DNA from 2 places in the Xenorhabdus sp. Sc-CR9 genome. Region 2 is predicted to be linked to the other one. Evidence: predicted binding sites of a transcription regulator. Region 2 holds the regulator's gene; the other holds the start of a gene.
What was found. The regulator LexA, encoded in region 2, represses DNA repair genes until DNA is damaged. The targets are predictions, from matches to a motif close to TNCTGTATGTACATACAGNA.
Positions count from the first base shown of each region.

Region 1: a site for LexA is predicted at 8,531-8,550, ahead of uvrA (excinuclease ABC subunit UvrA). Genes of this name have one in related genera too.

Region 1 is NZ_CAWQTY010000223.1:4,411-14,053, forward strand. It holds gene alr (alanine racemase) at 1-967, shown strand, start outside; gene AACQ81_RS17990 (amino acid aminotransferase) at 1,033-2,226, shown strand; gene AACQ81_RS17995 (RNA ligase family protein) at 2,687-3,418, shown strand; gene AACQ81_RS18000 (AAA family ATPase) at 3,415-4,542, shown strand; gene AACQ81_RS18005 (disulfide bond formation protein B) at 4,633-5,199, opposite strand; gene AACQ81_RS18010 (DUF5993 family protein) at 5,212-5,370, opposite strand; gene uvrA (excinuclease ABC subunit UvrA) at 5,637-8,468, opposite strand; gene ssb1 (single-stranded DNA-binding protein SSB1) at 8,719-9,243, shown strand.
Region 2 is NZ_CAWQTY010000195.1:635-10,277, reverse strand. It holds gene plsB (glycerol-3-phosphate 1-O-acyltransferase PlsB) at 34-2,499, opposite strand; gene AACQ81_RS14310 (diacylglycerol kinase) at 2,635-3,006, shown strand; gene lexA (transcriptional repressor LexA) at 3,125-3,742, shown strand; gene zur (zinc uptake transcriptional repressor Zur) at 3,883-4,395, opposite strand; gene AACQ81_RS14295 (DMT family transporter) at 4,719-5,612, opposite strand; gene AACQ81_RS14290 (DUF6024 family protein) at 5,609-6,487, opposite strand; gene AACQ81_RS14285 (NUDIX hydrolase) at 6,487-6,876, opposite strand; gene AACQ81_RS14280 (hypothetical protein) at 6,903-7,586, opposite strand; gene AACQ81_RS14275 (LysR family transcriptional regulator) at 8,077-8,943, shown strand; partial or broken gene AACQ81_RS14270 (type I restriction-modification system subunit M) at 9,349-9,643, shown strand, end outside.

The sequences.
Region 1 (9,643 bases), on a different contig from region 2:
TGGACATGGTTTATTAGAAATTGCGCACACAATGGAAGACGCTGACTGTTTCGGTGTCGCCCGGATTGGGGAAGCGCTTGCCTTGCGAAGCGGCGGGGTCGTCAAGCCAATTTTACTATTAGAAGGTTTTTTTGAGGCGACTGATTTACCTGTGTTGGTCGTCAATCATATTGAAACCGTGGTGCATAGTATTGAGCAGCTCGAAGCATTGGAGCAGGCGGATTTGTCCCATCCGGTTAAAGTATGGATGAAACTGGATACAGGTATGCATCGGCTGGGCATCAGAATTGATGAAGCGGAAGCTTTTTATCAACGCTTGAGCCGTTGTCATAACGTTGAACAACCTATTAATATCATCAGCCATTTTAGCCGGGCGGATGAACCTACCGTAGAGACAACCCAACAACAAATCGATCGCTTTATGGCATTCGCTGCGGATAAAGCCGGTGAGAAATCCATTGCTGCATCAGGGGGGATTTTGCTGTGGTCACAAGCTCATTTAGATTGGGTTCGCCCTGGCATCATGATGTACGGAGCCTCGCCAATGGCGGATAAAACTGCGGCTGACTTCAACTTGATCCCAGCTATGACGTTAAAATCCAGCTTAATCGCGGTACGTAAGCATAAAGCGGGAGAATCGGTGGGATATGGCGGTACATGGAGCAGCGAGCGTGATACCTGTCTTGGCGTAGTGGCTATGGGATACGGTGATGGCTATCCCCGAAGTGCGCCAGCCGGCACGCCAGTATTTATCAACGGCCGGAAAGTACCGATTGTTGGTCGTGTTTCCATGGATATGGTTACTGTAGATTTAGGGCCTGATTGTCTGGAAAAAGTCGGGGATGAAGTAATTCTTTGGGGCAGACTCCTGCCTGTAGAAAAAATTGCGGAACACTCTGGAGTCAGTGCTTACGAGTTAATGACTAAATTGACTTCACGTGTTGCAATGGAATATCTAGACGAGTAATGCACTAAGTTATATTGTCTGCTAATGCGTTTTTCACATAATTCAGCAGCAGGGAGTATAACGTAGTGTTCCAGAATATTGATACATACGCAGGTGATCCTATCCTATCGTTATTGGAAGCATTTAATAACGATCCTAGAGAAGAAAAAATTAATTTGAGCGTCGGTCTTTATTACGATGAACAAGGTATAACCCCCCAATTGCAGGCTGTTGCAATTGCTGAAAAACAAATGAGCGCTCTGCCTCAGTCTGCTTCTCTTTATCTTCCGATGGAAGGATTATTTGCCTATCGCGTGGCAATTCAGGAATTGCTATTTGGCAAAGATCATCCATTGTTAAATCAGAAACACATCGCAACCATTCAAACAGTAGGGGGATCAGGAGCATTGAAAGTGGGTGCAGATTTCTTACACCGTTATTTCCCGGATTCTGAAGTATGGTGCAGTGATCCAACCTGGGAAAACCATGCTTCCATTTTTGCTGGGGCAGGAACAAAGGTAAATTATTATCCCTATTTTGATGACAAAACCAAAGGGGTAAAATTTGACGAAATGCTGTCTACATTCAAACAACTACCAGCAAAAAGTATTATTTTGATGCACCCTTGCTGCCATAACCCAACAGGCTCAGATCTAACTAATGACCAATGGGATCAGGTGATTCAGATTGCTCAAGAGCGGGAATTGATCCCTTTCCTTGATATCGCCTATCAGGGATTTGCAGATGGTATGGAAGATGATGCCTATGCAATCCGTGCGATGGCAGATGCAGAGCTGCCTTGTCTGATTAGTAATTCATTTTCGAAAATTTTTTCACTGTATGGTGAGCGTGTTGGTGGGTTATCCGTTGTCTGTGATGACGCAAAAGCAGCGGAATGTGTCTTGGGACAATTGAAAGCGAGTGTGCGTCGAATTTATTCTAGCCCACCTAATTTTGGTGCTCAGGTTGTTGCCAGAATATTGAGTCATCCAGAATTAAAAAAACAGTGGCTGGAAGAAGTTGAACAAATGCGTTTACGCATTCGGGAAATGCGGACAGTTTTAGTTAATGCCCTGAAAAAATCCTTGCCAGAGAAGAATTTTGACTACCTACTGAAACAGCGTGGTATGTTCAGTTATACCGGATTCAGTCAGGAACAGGTCGATCGATTGCGTGAAGAGTTTGGTGTCTATCTGGTCGGTTCTGGCCGTGTTTGTATGGCTGGCGTGAACCATCATAACGTGCTACGCATTGCAGAGGCATTTGCTGGGGTAAATTAGTGGCTTACCACCTATAGAATTAAAAATTCCCCTGTTCTAATGATGGGCAGGGGCATATTACCATTTAGACACAGAAATTATATGAAATTTACGGAGTTAACAAATACAGAATATCCCGTATAACAAGATAAAATTGGTCTCTATATCAAAGTTATCTCTGTGATAGCCCCAAATAGAAGATTTTTATTGGTTATTTTTATATGAAGTCTATTCACCATATCAATCTACGAGGCTTTCATATATAGTAATCGCTTGTGTTTTTAACACCCCTTTTAATCTTAATAACAAATCTAATCAAATAATTGTATTAATCTTTTAATGTTAAAAGATTAAGTAAATGGAAATAAAGAAGATGTAATACTAACTCTTGAACTCTTTCATCGGTTAATTAGATGAACATTAATCTGTAAAGGCATCAGTATGTCTTTATTGGGATAATTATTAAAAGAGTCAAAGCATTATGGATATGCAATCAAGAAAGTATGGTAGAACATTCCATTATCCGTTCTCGCCAGGCACGACCAGTGACGATCGTATTAATCATCATTGGTGGCAAGATATGCAAAAAATTAAGCGGCTTGTTCACACGGAAAAATTGGACGGTGAAAATAACTGTCTAAATCGTTATGGTGTATTTGCCCGCTCTCATGCCGCTCCAACACAATCGGCATGGACTCAACAAATTCGCCAGCGCTGGGAAGTCATCAAAAATGATTTAGGTAATATTGAGATCTTTGGCGAAAATCTTTATGCCATTCATTCCATTGAATATCGTCAGCTTGAAGAATATTTCTTTGTGTTTGCCGTGCGCATGAAAGAACATTGGCTCAGTTGGGAAGAAGTTAAATTTTATGCCGAGTTATTCGATTTTCCGACTGTGCCTGAAATCAGCATTTCTGGAACACGGAATGAATCTGATTTTATACAAAATATTATTAAAACAACTAAACAGGGAAGTCATTTCTGTTCATGGGATACACACTCTAAACAGGTGTGTTCAATGGAGGGCATTGTGAGCAGGGATGCCGGAGAATATTTGGTGGCTGAGTTTTCGCATCATGTTTTTAAATATGTACGGAAAAATCATGTCAAAACAGATATTCATTGGAAACGCCATTGGCAAAGGGCTCCACTCTATTTTGAATGCCTTTCTGAACCGAAGAGATTTAACGCAAAAGGAGAAAGAGAATGAGTTGGATATTTAGTCATAATAAATCATGGGATTACTTATCCTCGACCTTCTCTTTTATCGCTGATATGAATGGAGTTCAGCAGGATCCCGTTCATCATTCTGAAGGTGATGTTGCAATCCATACTCAGATGGTATTAGCCGCTTTGCAACAATTGCCAGAATATTCGCTGTTGTCGCTTGAAGAACAAGAGATTCTCTGGACTGCTGCACTATTGCATGATGTTGAAAAACGCCACACGACTCGTGTTGATTGGGATGGACGCATTATTTCTCCCGGTCATGCCCGTAAAGGTGAACTGACGACCCGACAAATTTTGTTTCAGCAAATACCTACTCCATTTGCAATACGGGAACATATTGCCGCACTTGTGCGTTTTCATGGATTGCCGTTATGGTTAATGGAAAAGCCTAGCCCACAAAAAGCACTATTGGCAGCATCCTTGCGTGTTGACACCTATTTGCTGTATTTACTGGCAAAAGCGGATATTTTGGGGCGAACATGCCAAGATGCGAAAGAATTGTTGGAACGTATAGAATTGTTTGAACTCTATTGTCGTGAGCAAGGTTGCTGGCGTGTATCACGGGCATTTTCTTCTGGTGAAGCTCGTTTCCATTATTTTTCTACTGACAGTGAACAACCAAATTATCAACCTTATGATGATTATGGTAGTCAGGTAACTTTGTTGTGTGGGCTGCCGGGTATGGGTAAAGACTATTTTATCCAACAACATGCTCGAGGAATACCGATTATCAGTCTGGATTCGATTCGTCGTCAGCATCAAATTAGTCCAGAAGATAAAGAAGCTAATGGCTGGGTAGTACAGCAAGTAAAGAAGCAAGCCAGAGAACAACTACGAAACAGACAAAATTTCATCTGGAATGCGACTAATCTGACAGCACAAATGCGTCAGCAACTGATTAAACTGTTCGTGAGCTATAACGCCAAAGTCAGGATTGTTTATATTGAGACAGACTATAAACGCTGGCGGCAACAAAATAGTCATCGTCAGTATGTTGTACCGGATAAGGTATTGGATCGGATGCTTGCTAAATTGGAAATCCCGACACCTGAAGAAGCACATGAAGTTCGTTATTTCATTGATTCGGTATTATTGAATCGATAATGACGGAATATCATTCTGTGGTTTTTGTTGAAAGTGGAAGGCTGAGGAAATGCATTAGCCTTCCTGCTCTATTATTAATAATATGAAGTGTTATTTTTTCAACAACTCATAGAACGTTGGGTTATCATCACACTGCCCACCGCCACATTCCAGAATGGTAGAAATCAAATTGGCAGCGATCAAAAATGCGAATAATCCCATGGCAATTTTGCCCAACATTGGTGGAGTGTATCTTGCAGAGTCGGTATTGCCTGTTTTCAGAGGCATAATTACCGCGATGGCAATAATGGTCAGAATTGATACGATTGCGGCCCAAGTATAAAAGTGTAACCCGAAGAAAGTTGAACCATATCCTGTATCACCTGGCAGGATATGAAGAGAAACCTGACGCATAGCAACGAAGCCAGTTACAATACAGCCAATAATTGAAAGACTGTAATGGGTATTTTTTATACCGAAGTAAATATTAAACAAAAATCCGAAACCAATCATTATAATGCCGGCACGTTGCAATAAACATAATGGGCAGGGAAGTTCAAAACGTGCTAATTGATAATAAAATGCGACTATCAAAATAACACTGATACCGAATAGACCGAGAATATTTAAGCTCGTCGCGAGATTAATATCACGTTGTGTTGATATTGTATTATTCATTACAGCCTCCGATCAAAAGGAAAGATTCAGTGCATCAGTGGCATGATATTGAAACCAAAATACCGTGATGATTAATAAAGCAAACCAAAGTGAGTATGTCAGCTTTTTCTTGCGTGTAATTACCGAGGCAATTATAAGTAACGCAATTAAAAAAGGTAAAAACATATACATATTTAATCTCCATTATAAGTTTTAGGCATATGATATGCCATTATGTCATTAGCGCATGAAAAATGTGATCAGTATTAATATTAGATCAACAATACAATACTGATTTACGAAAGGTTATTTCATTAAAAATGGCTGCAAGAAAGAAAATGCTTTTTTGTACGCATAAAAATGCATTTGGTCAGTAATTGGTTAACAAATAGGTGAAATCCCCCCCATTGTGTGGGGGAGGATAATATAGATAGGACTCGTTTAGTGACTACAGTAGGTTAGTCACGCTCAAGTATCGGTTTCAAAAAACGAGCCGTATGCGATTCCTGACATTGGGCCACTTCTTCTGGTGTTCCCGATACCAGTATTTCACCACCACCGCTCCCTCCTTCAGGGCCGAGATCGACAATCCAGTCAGCCGTTTTAATCACATCCAGATTATGCTCAATCACAACAATCGTGTTTCCCTGATCCCGAAGTTGATGCAGGACAGACAGTAACTGCTGAATATCCGCAAAATGCAAGCCGGTCGTCGGTTCATCAAGGATATATAGTGTCTGGCCTGTACCTCTCTTAGAGAGTTCCCGTGCCAGTTTTACCCGTTGTGCTTCCCCGCCTGACAGTGTTGTTGCCGATTGCCCCAGACGAATATAGGAAAGACCGACATCTATCAAGGTTTGCAGTTTACGGGAGAGAGCAGGGACAGCATCGAAAAATTCTCGTGCCTCTTCAATGGTCATATTCAGAACTTCATTAATATTCTTGCCTTTATATTTGATTTCCAGCGTTTCACGGTTATAGCGTTTGCTCTTACACTGATCGCAAGGTACATAAACATCAGGCAGAAAGTGCATTTCAACCTTAATCACACCATCGCCCTGGCAGGCTTCACAGCGTCCGCCTTTTACGTTGAAACTGAAACGTCCCGGTGTATAGCCACGGGCACGAGATTCAGGAACACCTGAAAATAATTCTCTCACAGGCGTAAATATACCAGTATAAGTAGCGGGGTTTGAACGAGGGGTTCTGCCAATAGGGCTTTGGTCTATATCAATGACCTTATCAAAATGCTCCAGTCCTTCAACATCGATATAAGAGGCAGGATTAATGTTTGTTGCCCCGTTTAGCTGGCGCTGTGCTATAGGGAAGAGTGTATCGTTGATCAGCGTTGATTTACCGGAACCAGAAACGCCGGTGATACAGGTAAACAAGCCGACTGGTAGTTTTAGTGTTACCTTTTTCAGATTATTGCCTTTTGCTCCAATCAATTTTAGTATCTTGTCAGGATTGGTAGGCACACGCTGCTCTGGAATGGCAATTTTGCGTTCACCACTCAGGAATTTTCCGGTGAGAGATTTTTCACTTTCCATAATATTGGAAAGAGTCCCTTCGGCAACAATCTCACCGCCATGCACACCCGCGCCAGGCCCGATATCGATAATATGATCAGCTGCACGGATGGCATCTTCATCGTGTTCGACCACAATAACGGTATTACCCAGATTGCGCAGATGCAGCAACGTTTCCAACAAACGCTCATTATCCCGCTGATGCAGGCCGATGGAGGGTTCATCCAGCACATACATTACGCCGACAAGACCTGCACCAATTTGGCTGGCTAAACGAATACGCTGGGCTTCACCGCCTGAAAGTGTTTCTGCTGAACGGGAGAGCGCCAGGTAATTCAAACCAACATTAACCAGAAATTTCAGGCGATCACGGATCTCTTTCAAAACTTTTTCAGCAATTTTGGCGCGTTGCCCACTCAGTTTAATATTTTGGAAAAATTCCATCGCATGACCGATGCTGAAATCAGAAATCTGGGGCAGCGTGGTGCTTTCAATAAAGACATAGCGGGCTTCTTTGCGCAGTCGGGTTCCGTCACAAGAGACGCAGGAACGATTGCTGATATATTTTGCCAGCTCTTCCCGTACCGCAGTAGATTCCGTTTCTTTATAGCGGCGTTCCATATTATGCAGGACACCTTCGAACGGGTGGTTACGAACGGTCACATCGCCGCGATCATTGGTATATTTAAATTCGACGGATTCTTTTCCTGAGCCATATAAAACCACTTTCCTAATCACAGAACTTAACTGATTAAATGGCACTTCGATATCGAATTTATAATGTTCTGCCAGTGATCTCAGCATCTGGAAGTAGTAAAAATTACGGCGATCCCAGCCACGTATTGCGCCGCCAGCAAGGGATATATCACCATTCTGAACAACACGTACAGGATCGAAAAATTGCTGAACGCCTAAACCGTCACAAGTCGGGCAGGCACCGGCAGGATTGTTGAAGGAAAACAGGCGTGGTTCCAGTTCGCTCATACTATAGCCACAGATTGAACAGGCAAAATTGGCGGAGAAGATCAGTTCTTCGGCCTGTTCATCATCCATATTAGCAATGACTGCCGTACCGCCGGAAAGCTCCAGTGCGGTTTCGAATGATTCTGCCAGCCGTTGGGGGAGATCGGCTCGTACCTTGAAACGATCTATAACCACTTCAATGGTATGTTTTTTCTGCAATTCAAGTTTAGGTGGATCAGAAAGGTCACAGACTTCACCATCAATACGGGCGCGGATATAGCCTTGTGCAGCAAGGTTATCCAGCAGTTTGGTGTGCTCACCCTTGCGCTCCTTGACGACAGGGGCCAGCAACATCAGGCGTTGGCTTTCCGGCAATGCCAGTACATTATCCACCATCTGGCTTATCGTTTGCGCTGCCAGAGTGATATCGTGCTCGGGGCAGCGCGGTTCACCCACGCGCGCAAACAGCAGGCGAAGATAATCGTGAATTTCAGTAATTGTCCCGACCGTAGAACGCGGGTTATGGGAAGTAGACTTTTGCTCAATGGAAATCGCCGGAGACAGCCCTTCGATATGATCGACATCCGGTTTTTCCATCAGTGATAAAAACTGGCGGGCATATGCAGAGAGCGATTCCACATAGCGCCGCTGACCCTCTGCATAAAGAGTATCGAAAGCCAGGGATGATTTACCGGAGCCGGATAGCCCAGTAATGACGATTAGCTTGTCACGGGGAATTATCAAATTGATATTCTTGAGATTATGGGTGCGGGCGCCCCGAACTTCGATGTTATCCATATACCACTTCTCAGATTATTGATAGAGCAAAATACGTAAACGCGTTATTATTGCACAAACTTTGCTGAATGGATATACAGTATTAGATGGGAAATCATGCTGCAACCATTACAATGTAAAGTACGATGCGCTTCGCAAAGTATAATATAACGGGTATATCTTTAAACTTAGCCCTCGCATGGTAAACTACTTTGCTTATAATTAGAGAAGTCCGTTTTTAGCAAAATTCATTTCATCAGGAGTATTCCCAATGGCCAGCAGAGGCGTAAACAAAGTTATTTTAGTGGGTAATTTGGGGCAGGACCCGGAAGTTCGCTATATGCCGAACGGAGGTGCAGTCGCCAACATTACTCTGGCAACGTCTGAGAGCTGGCGTGACAAGCAAACCGGTGAGATGAGGGAAAAAACCGAATGGCACCGTGTAGTGCTCTTCGGTAAACTGGCAGAAGTTGCAGGTGAATATCTGCGCAAAGGTTCTCAGGTCTATATCGAAGGTTCTTTGCAGACCCGTAAGTGGCAGGATCAGAGCGGTCAGGATCGTTACACCACTGAAATTGTGGTAAATGTTGGTGGTACAATGCAAATGTTGGGCGGTCGTGGTGGTGCAGGGCAAGAAGCTGCTCCAGCACAAAGCGGTTGGGGGCAGCCACAACAGCCACAGACATCTCAGCAATTCAGCGGTGGCGGTGCGCCATCTCGTCCGGCTCAGTCTCAGTCTTCTGCACCACAGAGTAATGAGCCACCAATGGATTTCGATGATGATATTCCATTTTAAATTTGATTTCGGAAATTCGGTAAATAATTGAATCTAACACCCCGTTTATACGGGGTTTTTATTTTATGTAACTATACCTGCCGTCACCTGTCGTCTTTCAAGTTGCAACTTTGTTGGCTGCGCTCACTCACCCCAGTCACATAGTTAGCTATGCTCTTGGGGGTTCATTCCCTTGCCGTCGCGCTGCATCTTGAAATCCATTGGGTATATAAAGTTTTTATTAATTACCTTGATTTTTTTACAGATAATGAATGAAATAGCAAATAATTTAATCCACTGATAATGTCATAATAAATAGTTTGTCATAATGGTGAGACTCTTATATTTCTCATTTCTTTCCAATCCGTTAACGAAGCCCTTTTCAAAAAAATTTTCACATTACGAATAAGCTGCCACATAA
Region 2 (9,643 bases):
ACGGGCGGAATACCGCCCGTTTATATCTCAGTCTTACATCGCTTTATCTAATTGTTCAGGTTCATTTTGCTCTGGTGGCATACTGACACTTTCAATAGTCAACCGAATTTCAGGTGACATCAATTCGCTCAACACATGATAGAGTTCCTGAGCACTGGTAGAAATCATATCCCCGCTGTCCTGAATATAACCTTCTTCGCGCAGTGTATTAACCGAGCAAGCGAAAACTGCCTTGTCAAAGAACTCCGGTGCATTGATACCGTGTAACACTGACAGGCGCTGTGCCAGCATTCGGCTCTCTTTTTCCAGTACACCACGGCTGATTTCAGGAGTGGCATTCAATAAAGAAAGTGTAATGGCATAACGTTGCAGTGTTTCTCTGATACCTGCTGCCAGCAATTGTAGAGGGCGGATACGTGCAGGGTTCAGCACCAGCATTTCTTGCTCTTTGTTACAGATAAGGCGTTGGCTCGCCAGTTCATCGACCAGAGTATTAACGACGTCGGAGAGCGTTTCCTTGCTGTAACGCATGAAAAGCTCTTTCTTGATTAGCGGATAAATCAACGCGACCTGGCGGAGCAATTCACCGCGACTAATACGACGGTGATGCATGACAATACTGGCTATCAGGGATGGCAGGATCAGCAAGTGTTGGATATTGTTGCGATAATAGGTCATCAATACCGCGCTTTCACGTGGCAGGATGATGATATCACCCAGACTGTCTTTTTCGACCTCAAACTTATTCATCAATAAAGCATGATCCAACAACTCTTCCGCTGTTTTGTTTGGCACGGTGATATCGTCAGTGTAAGGCACATTACGCAGTAATTGCAGATAGCAATCCAGCTGCTCAATCAATTGCTCGCGGGTAAGTGCCCGCTGACGTGATGACAATAATGCCGTGGTGCATAAATTGATAGCATTGGCCGCTGCGGCATTATTGATATTGACCATGATATTGCCAGCCAGTTTACTGACTGTTGGAGCCAACCAGGTTGGACGCTGAGATTCTATCGGATCAATGGAATCACGCCACTCAGGAACATGTTGGTTAAGGTACTGTATCAATGGAATTGGTTCACCAAAGTTCACGTAACCCTGCCCCAAATTACGTAGTTTGCGCAACCCGCGTACCATCTGGAAAAAGTCCTCTTTTTCCTTAACTGCACCGCGAAGTTCTTTGGCGTAAGTCGCGACTTCCATCACATGCTCATAACCGATATAGATGGGCACAATCGTAATTGGACGGGATTCACCACGCAGCATCGCTTGTAATGTCATAGAAAGTGTGCCGGTTTTCGGATCAAGCAAACGACCTGTACGAGAACGACCACCTTCGACAAAATATTCAACCGAATAACCACGGACAAACAGCTCACCGAGATATTCACGGAATATCGTTGAATAGAGTTTATTGCCTTTAAATGTCCGGCGGATAAAGAACGCACCAAGACGACGGAATACCGGGCCGGCAGGCCAGAAATTCAGGTTAATTCCCGCTGCGATGTGTGGTGGAACCAATCCTTGGTGATAAATCACATACGAAAGCAATAAGTAGTCCATATGACTGCGATGGCATGGAACATAAACCAGTTCATGACCATCCTGCGCCAACTGACGAATTCGTTCAGCATTATGAACATTAATGCCCTGATATAAACGGTTCCATGTCCAACTCAAAACACGGTCGGTCAGACGAACTGTTTCATAGGAGAAGTTCGCGGCAATTTCTTCCAACATGTTGATGGCGTTTTGCTTCGCCTTTTCGGGAGAAATTTTCTTGCTGCGTGTTTCATCAGCAATGGCTTTTTCTATTGCCTTTGATGTGAGTAATTTGTTGAACAGTTCCTGTCTGGCAGGCAGACGAGGGCCAACAGCCGCAAGACGCTGACGGGAATAATGTATCCGGGCAACACGGGCGAGTTTATTAGCAATGATATCATCTGTACCATGCTCATCTGCCATCTTACGCAGAGAAACAGGCGTGGAGAAACGCACAAAACTATCTCGTCCCAGCCACAGGATCGCAAAAAACTTTTGCACACCATTTAGCAGACGTAATTGCGGTGCTGTATTAGCTTCTTGCCCTTCACGCCCCGGAGAGCGGCCGAACATTACGGAAACTGGCACCATCTGGATATTCAAATCAGAATTATTGTGATGCAAGTCCAGATAGGAATGAAAAATCTTCACAGATTCATGCTTTGGTGCATAACAACTGAACACACGTGGGCCGTTATCGATAAACACACAACTAGGAAGCTGCGCATCACCAATTTCCAAAGGATTCAACGGATCCGGCAGATCTTGTGCCAGACATTGTTGACGCAAGGTCAATAAGTCTGTTTTTGAGTGGTACGGGAGTACGTACAAAATAGGCCGTGTCGTATCAAGACGCAGCTCTGCAATGGGATCTGTAGGGATAAGTTTACTTTTTACTAATAATTTTAATGGTAAATTCAATAACTTATAATATATTTTACGCCAACCTGACATAACGACTTTAAGCCTCTTGTTAGCAATGCCTCGCAAGGATACCAGAAACAGATTTTGAGATCTGTGGAAATAAGACAATAATAGAGACTAAAAATTATATAACCATACAAATACCAAGTGATTGAGTATAATTCTATGGCAAATCAATCAACAAGTTTGACCCGCATCATTAAAGCGGCAGGGTATTCGGCGAAAGGAATCAAAACGGCATGGCAAAATGAAGCGGCATTTCGACAGGAGGCAATTGCTGCCATATTTGCAATTATCATTGCATTTTCTTTGGACCTCAGCATAGTCGAAAGAATCCTGCTTATCAGCGCTGTTATGCTGGTTGTGATTGTCGAAATTCTCAATAGTGCAATAGAAGCTGTAGTGGATCGTATCGGTAGTGAATACCATGAGTTATCAGGTCGTGCGAAAGATATGGGTTCAGCGGCTGTATTGCTTACCATACTTCTGGCCTTGTTTATCTGGGGAATAATCCTTTGGTCGCATTTTATGTGCTGATTCGACGTGTTTTTCATTAAAATACGTTATTTAGCTGCTTTTACGTGCTGACAGGTTCCCAATTCGAATTTACCTGTATATACTCACAGCTGGACTGTATAAACAAACAGGGGGCGAAATGAAAGCATTAACTGCCAGACAGCAACAAGTCTATAACTTAGTGCGTGACCATATTTCGCAAACGGGTATGCCACCGACACGTGCTGAAATTGCAGCGCGTCTTGGTTTTCGTTCACCTAACGCGGCGGAAGAGCATTTAAAAGCGCTGGCGCGTAAAGGGGTGATAGAGATTATTTCTGGTGCATCCAGAGGTATCCGTTTGCTTCTCGAAGAACCGGGTGACGGAATGAGATTACCGTTGATCGGTCGTGTTGCTGCTGGCGAGCCACTGCTAGCTCAGGAACATATCGAAAGTCACTATAAGGTTGATCCTGAATTATTTAAACCAAGTGCTGATTTTCTATTGCGTGTCAGTGGAATGTCTATGAAAGACATCGGTATTATGGACGGAGATTTACTTGCTGTGCATAAAACACAGGATGTTCATAATGGACAAGTCATTGTGGCGCGTATTGAAGATGAAGTCACAGTGAAGCGTTTCAGACAAACAGGAAACAAAATTGAACTGATCGCTGAAAATCCAGAATTTTCACCGATTGTAGTTGATTTGAGCGAACAGAGTTTCACTATTGAAGGATTGGCAGTAGGCGTTATTCGTAACGGAGACTGGTTCTGATTGTAAAAACGGATAATTACACTTTGCCATTCCGGGGCGGTCATTTTTCCAGTACCCGTTATATTTGAATTCAGCGGGAACTTGAGAATACATGAAAATATCAGCTATGACCGCCTCACCGCCCAAGCAGGTTCTTATCTTTATTTCTTTTTCTTCTCTTCAACAGCATGATTGTGCTGACATGTATCGCGTTCCGTACAGGAATCTATTTCATGGCAGGAAGCGCATAATCCGTGGACTTCTATCACACTATTTCTCAAATGGAACCCTGTACCTTGCGCTAACTGCTGAATTGCGGATTCAATATCTTTCGCATCCTTTTCAGTTACGGAGCCGCAATATTCACAGATAAACATAGCTGAAGTATGGCTGGGTTCTTCAAAGTGATGGCAAAGAACATAGCTGTTTGTAGATTCTATTTTGTGAATAAAACCTTGCTCCAGCAAAAATTCTAACCCACGGTAAACCGTTGGCGGCTTAGCCTGAGGTTCGACTTCGCGTAATAAATCCAGCAAATCATAAGCGCTTATTGCACTGGGTTGCTCCGTAATTAATCGAAGAATTTCAAGGCGTTGGGGTGTTAAGCGAACCCCTCTTGAAAGACAGATTGTTTCAGCTTGTGCCAGTAATTTTTGTTGATTGATAATTTCCATTACACCTCTCACACCTACACGATGCTAATAGCTTTGATGTTAACACGTTTTAGGCTTAAGAGTGGAATTCACGCGATACCTCACTGTCTTTGGGTTATAAATATAAGTATCAAAAGATGTCGATTATCTTGCTACTGTGTGACTCGTTATTTACTGATACATACCAATTAAAGATAAAAATAATAAATTTCTTTATCTTAAAAGAAAAAAACCAATATATAATAATATCAGGCAGAATAAATTTTTTCACAATCATAGAGTTAGGATATAAATAACTTTAAAGAAGATGAGTCATGTTAAATAATCTATCTTCTAGGAATAATTTATCTTTTTGCTGTTTCTGACTGTAATAATCGGATAGAATGTAGACTATTCGCAATTAAAGCAGTCAGAATAATACCACCACCTATAAGTGTATAATTATTTGGGCTGTCTCCAAAAACAAGCCATATCCAAATTGGGCCAAATACTGCTTCTAGAAGAAGGAAAAAACCCAGGTGAGAAGAAGGTATTAGTTTTGAAGATTTAGCAATTAAAGTTAGAGCTAAGAATACAATGACAGAACCTTCTATTAAGATTAGAAAAAAATTGAACAATGAAATATCAAGATTGATATCAAAGTAAGAATATAACAGTATAAAAGAAAATATTGCGCCAATGGAAGGTGTTAAAGATAAATCTTGCTTACTAATTCGTCCAGTAACGAAAGCAGCTGCCATAGATATTGCTGTTAATAAAGCGGTAATATCACCGAATGATACTGAAAGATTAGCGTTAGAGCCATACATTACAACAATTACTCCAGCTATTGAAATAATGAACGCTACTATTGTCATACGGCTGACAATTTCTTTAATGACAAACCATGAAAGTATCGCAGCCCAAAGTGGAGCGGTGCTGATTATAAACAGCATATTTGCGATAGATGTTGTCATTGCTGAAACCGGGAATAATATTGCCGATAAACCATAAAAAAAGGAGGCCAGAAAAAAATATTTACTGTATGTTTGATTTTTTTTAATTTTATTTTTTCTTCTGAATAAAGAAAAAAATATAATGATTATCATTGGAAGTGACATGGAAAAAGAACGCCAGAATGCAATTTGTTCTGGGGTAAAATTTATGGCTCGTATGAATACGGTATCGAAACTGAGAATGGTTCCGCCTAAAAGAGCGAATAGATAGCCTACTTTGGCTGGATGATTTACATTGTTCATAATAACTCTTTGATATAATCAATTAATTTAAAATTACAATTTACTGCTGTTGAATTTATTGCTCCGCTCTTATAGCAACTAAATCTGTAAATCATTGTTCCTATTTTTTTCATGGTTATAACGGATTTTTTATTGCAAGGTAATTTATCTAAATAAAAATCAGACTGTAAAACAACAAATGGAGTTTTAGATTGTAAAGGTGTAATACATTTAAATCCTATTTTCTCTAATTCATTTGCTTCTTTATCTGTTAAATCAAAATAAGCAACATTAAAAAAATCAGGGCGTTCTATGCATCTATTCAAAGCATCGTTATATGATCTGAGATTAACAGTGCCGGATTCAGATATTTTGGCAATGTTAGATATTTCAGGATAATGATCTTTATTTTGAATGCAGAGAACGCCTATTCCTGACTGAATAGCCAGATGTTTATGTAATGGAAAAAATACTATTTTAGAGGAAATAGCTGCTTTGTGATGCCATATAGTACCTATTGACTGGGCAGCGTCTAAAACGAAGTCAGCATTTTTTAGTGAACAAATTATCCCTGTCTGAGGGTCAATATGGGTTAATAGAGGTATGGAATTTGGAAAAGATCCAGTAGTGATATTATTATATGGCATATAGCAACCTTCTCTAATGGATATAGAAACCGAATGCATGTTTAATCCATAGATGACATTCAATAAACAGTGAGTGCTATTATTCAGCAAAAATATTTCTTCATGTTCTAAACAAAGGTGTTTCCTAAGGTTTTGTTTTATTTCTTTTTTAATTTTACTTACCTGTTTATAGTAGTTGGTATCACTGTTATTTTCAAAACTAAACCCTGAAATTTTTGAGTTTATAGCCGAGTCATCTAGGTAATTCATTATTCTATTAAACCAATGTTTTTGAGTTTGGGAATAATACTATCTTTAAAAATACTTCCTATTTGTATTTTTTCTTCTTCTTTTGATGTAATCCATTTTAAATCAATTATTTCTGAACATGGAAAAGGATCTCCGATTATATCGATAAACCATGAATTAATTTCTATTAACTCTCCCTCAAAAATTGATTTTGAATAGTCGATACTAAAATGAATTGGATTGATAAATGTGACCCCAATTTCTTCCTGAATCTCACGGTTCAAACATTCAATTTGAGTTTCATTTCCTTCAATTTTACCACCAGGTGATATGTATATGGAGGTTTTATGTTTCCTGACTACAAGTAATTTTTTATTGTTAATAATTATTGCCGCACATTTTCTGATCATAAAACCTCTGTTCGTTCTAATCTATTTTATAGATAATCTTTGGTTGTATTGATTACAATACCACCAGTAAGAAATTCAATGATATCCCTGCATTTGGCTTCTTTTCTCTTTAGATAATTGAGAATTGTTTCATCAGGAGGTGTAGTGAAGCTATCTGCAAAAATGGAAATACCCTCCAGAGATTTAGTGGAGATACCTGCTTGCAATAAACGGTATTTGACATCCTCTTGCGATGTAGCAAATTCATATATAGGGCTATTGTATTCAATCCCGTATTCTTTCATGAATTCCACGAAATACTCTTTCGCTATTAGTCGTTGCTCAGGAAAATCTTTTTGATAATGAGTAATACCATCATTAATAATTTTTATTCCATTTCTCATACAGTAATCAATGACGTGTGCATGAATTGCGATTTTTTCACCAAGAAGAACCAAATTTTTTTTATCTTGCAATATGTCTTCTTCTAAATTTTCAATTGCCAGAGTTCGGAAAGAGCCACTTATATCTTCAATATTATGCTTGATTACGAGTTCACCGAATCTATCTTGCAGCTCTTGTACTCGATGTTTAATAATTCCTCTGTGTAGTGAACAGCCGCTGCTTGCGGTGAATAAATGAACAGGTATATTTTGTAGCATGAGGTGCACTGCGACCAGAGTGCTATCTCGTCCACCTGTAAACATGACCAGCTGAGCTTGTTTATTCATTTTTTATTCCTTTTTTTCATCGTGTTATGTTTTTATGGATAGAAGCTGCTAATGAATTTGTTTTAATCATCTGGAGCATTAAATTTATTAACTGGTGGATAATAAAAAATGTTTCAGTAATATTTTTCTATGTTTATGGAAGAGTTAAAGTTATAGCTATTATATTTTTTATTGTTACAACGTTTTTTCTAGTGACTCTTAGCCTTCTAAGCATAAGAATGAATGTTTCTGAATGTGTTGTAAATTAATAGCTTATACCTGTGAAACATTAAAAATTGGTTTTTTTATTATTGGGGTCATGACTCCATCCTTGAATAGTTATTTTATTTTGTATTTACAAAAATGCTAACACCATTATTAATATTCTTTTGAGTTTATATTTCTATTTTAATAATGTGCTTATAGCAATCAAGAATAATCTTATTTCATTTGATTATAGGTATCAATCTTATTATACTAAACTTATCGTTTAGATAATCTAGACTACATTATGAGAAAAATCCCTCCACTAAATGCTCTTAAGATTTTTGATATTGCGGCCAGATACAAAAGTTTCTCTAACGCAGCTTCAGAAAACCATATGACAAAAGGTGCTATTAGCCAGCAAATAAAAATATTGGAAAACTGGTTCGGATTTGAGTTATTCAATAGGACTGCCAACGGCATTGAACTGACAGATAACGGCTCTAAGTTAATGAAAACCTGCAATCTGGCTTTTTCTGTTATTGAAAAGCAATGCGAAGACTTGAGAAAAAAAAGTCACACTCATAACGAAATAATTATTGGTTGTTCTAGTAGCTTACTAAGTTACTGGTTTTTACCCAAGCTATATAATTTCTTTAGTACTGATAAACAATTCGTCCTAAATTATAACTCTCAGGCATCATTTCAAAGCATTATAAATGGAGAGGTTGATTTTTTTATATCAGGAGAAAAAATATCTAATTATAATCTTGTGGACTGCGAATTACTGCATAAGGATGAAATTGGTTTAGTTTGCTCTGTGGAATACAGAACAAAAATATTTAATAATGACATCAGGGATATAACATTACTTCATTCCCAAAGTAGATATTCAGCTTGGGATGAATGGAGTTATTTATCTAATATTATACTTAATGTGTCAGATGAAATAATATTTGATAAATTATCTTTAGCTTTGGATGCGGTCAAATTAAATTTGGGTGTCACTATTGCGCCTAAATTTGTAGTCGAAAATGATATTAATAAAGGTTTGTTGTATGCTCCATTTGGTTTTTTAAATTGTAGTTCAGGAACTTACTTATATACCAGAAATAATCTCTCTAATGATAAAAAAATAATTATTGATAAAATAATAAATAAAGTCAAAAGCTAGCGGTTTTTTAAATTATATTTATCACATATACTATATTGCAGTAATTTTGTTTACTATAGAAATAATCAATCTCCGTTCTTATTGTTGATTCCCAAGAGGAATTTTTTTAAATTGAAATATTTTTAATTAGCTTACACTTTTTTATTGTTGCATCAATAAAGTATTTTATCCGTTATTGATACTCATAGGCAGAACTATGCAACAAAACAAACATAAATTCATAACACTGTAAAAATTTCTTTATCGGTAACTAACACTTTTTCTATTGCCTGCCATAATTAAATCAAAAAGGGAAATTATGTTCTCTTGCATTAATTTTTCTTTGAGTTTAGTGACACTTTCATCATGCTGATTGGTACCACTTGTGAATCAGCTTAATTAATTTCCTCAAATTTATGTGCTGTTATGACGAACTCAAATTTTTCTCAAACCGCTGCTTTTATCTGGTCAGTTGCTGATCTGCTTCGTGGTGACTTTAAACAAGCTCAATATGGGCGAGTGATCTTACCATTTACGCTGCTTCGTCGTCTGGAATGTGTACTGGAACAGAATAAAGATGCGGTTGTTGCTGAATACGAACGCATTAAGCCTATGAAATTACTGGAAGAGGCGCAGGAGAAATTCTTATTTCGTGCAGCCAACGGCTTAGCTATCTTCAATACCTCACCAATGAATCTTGGCAAGATGGGACAAAGTGACA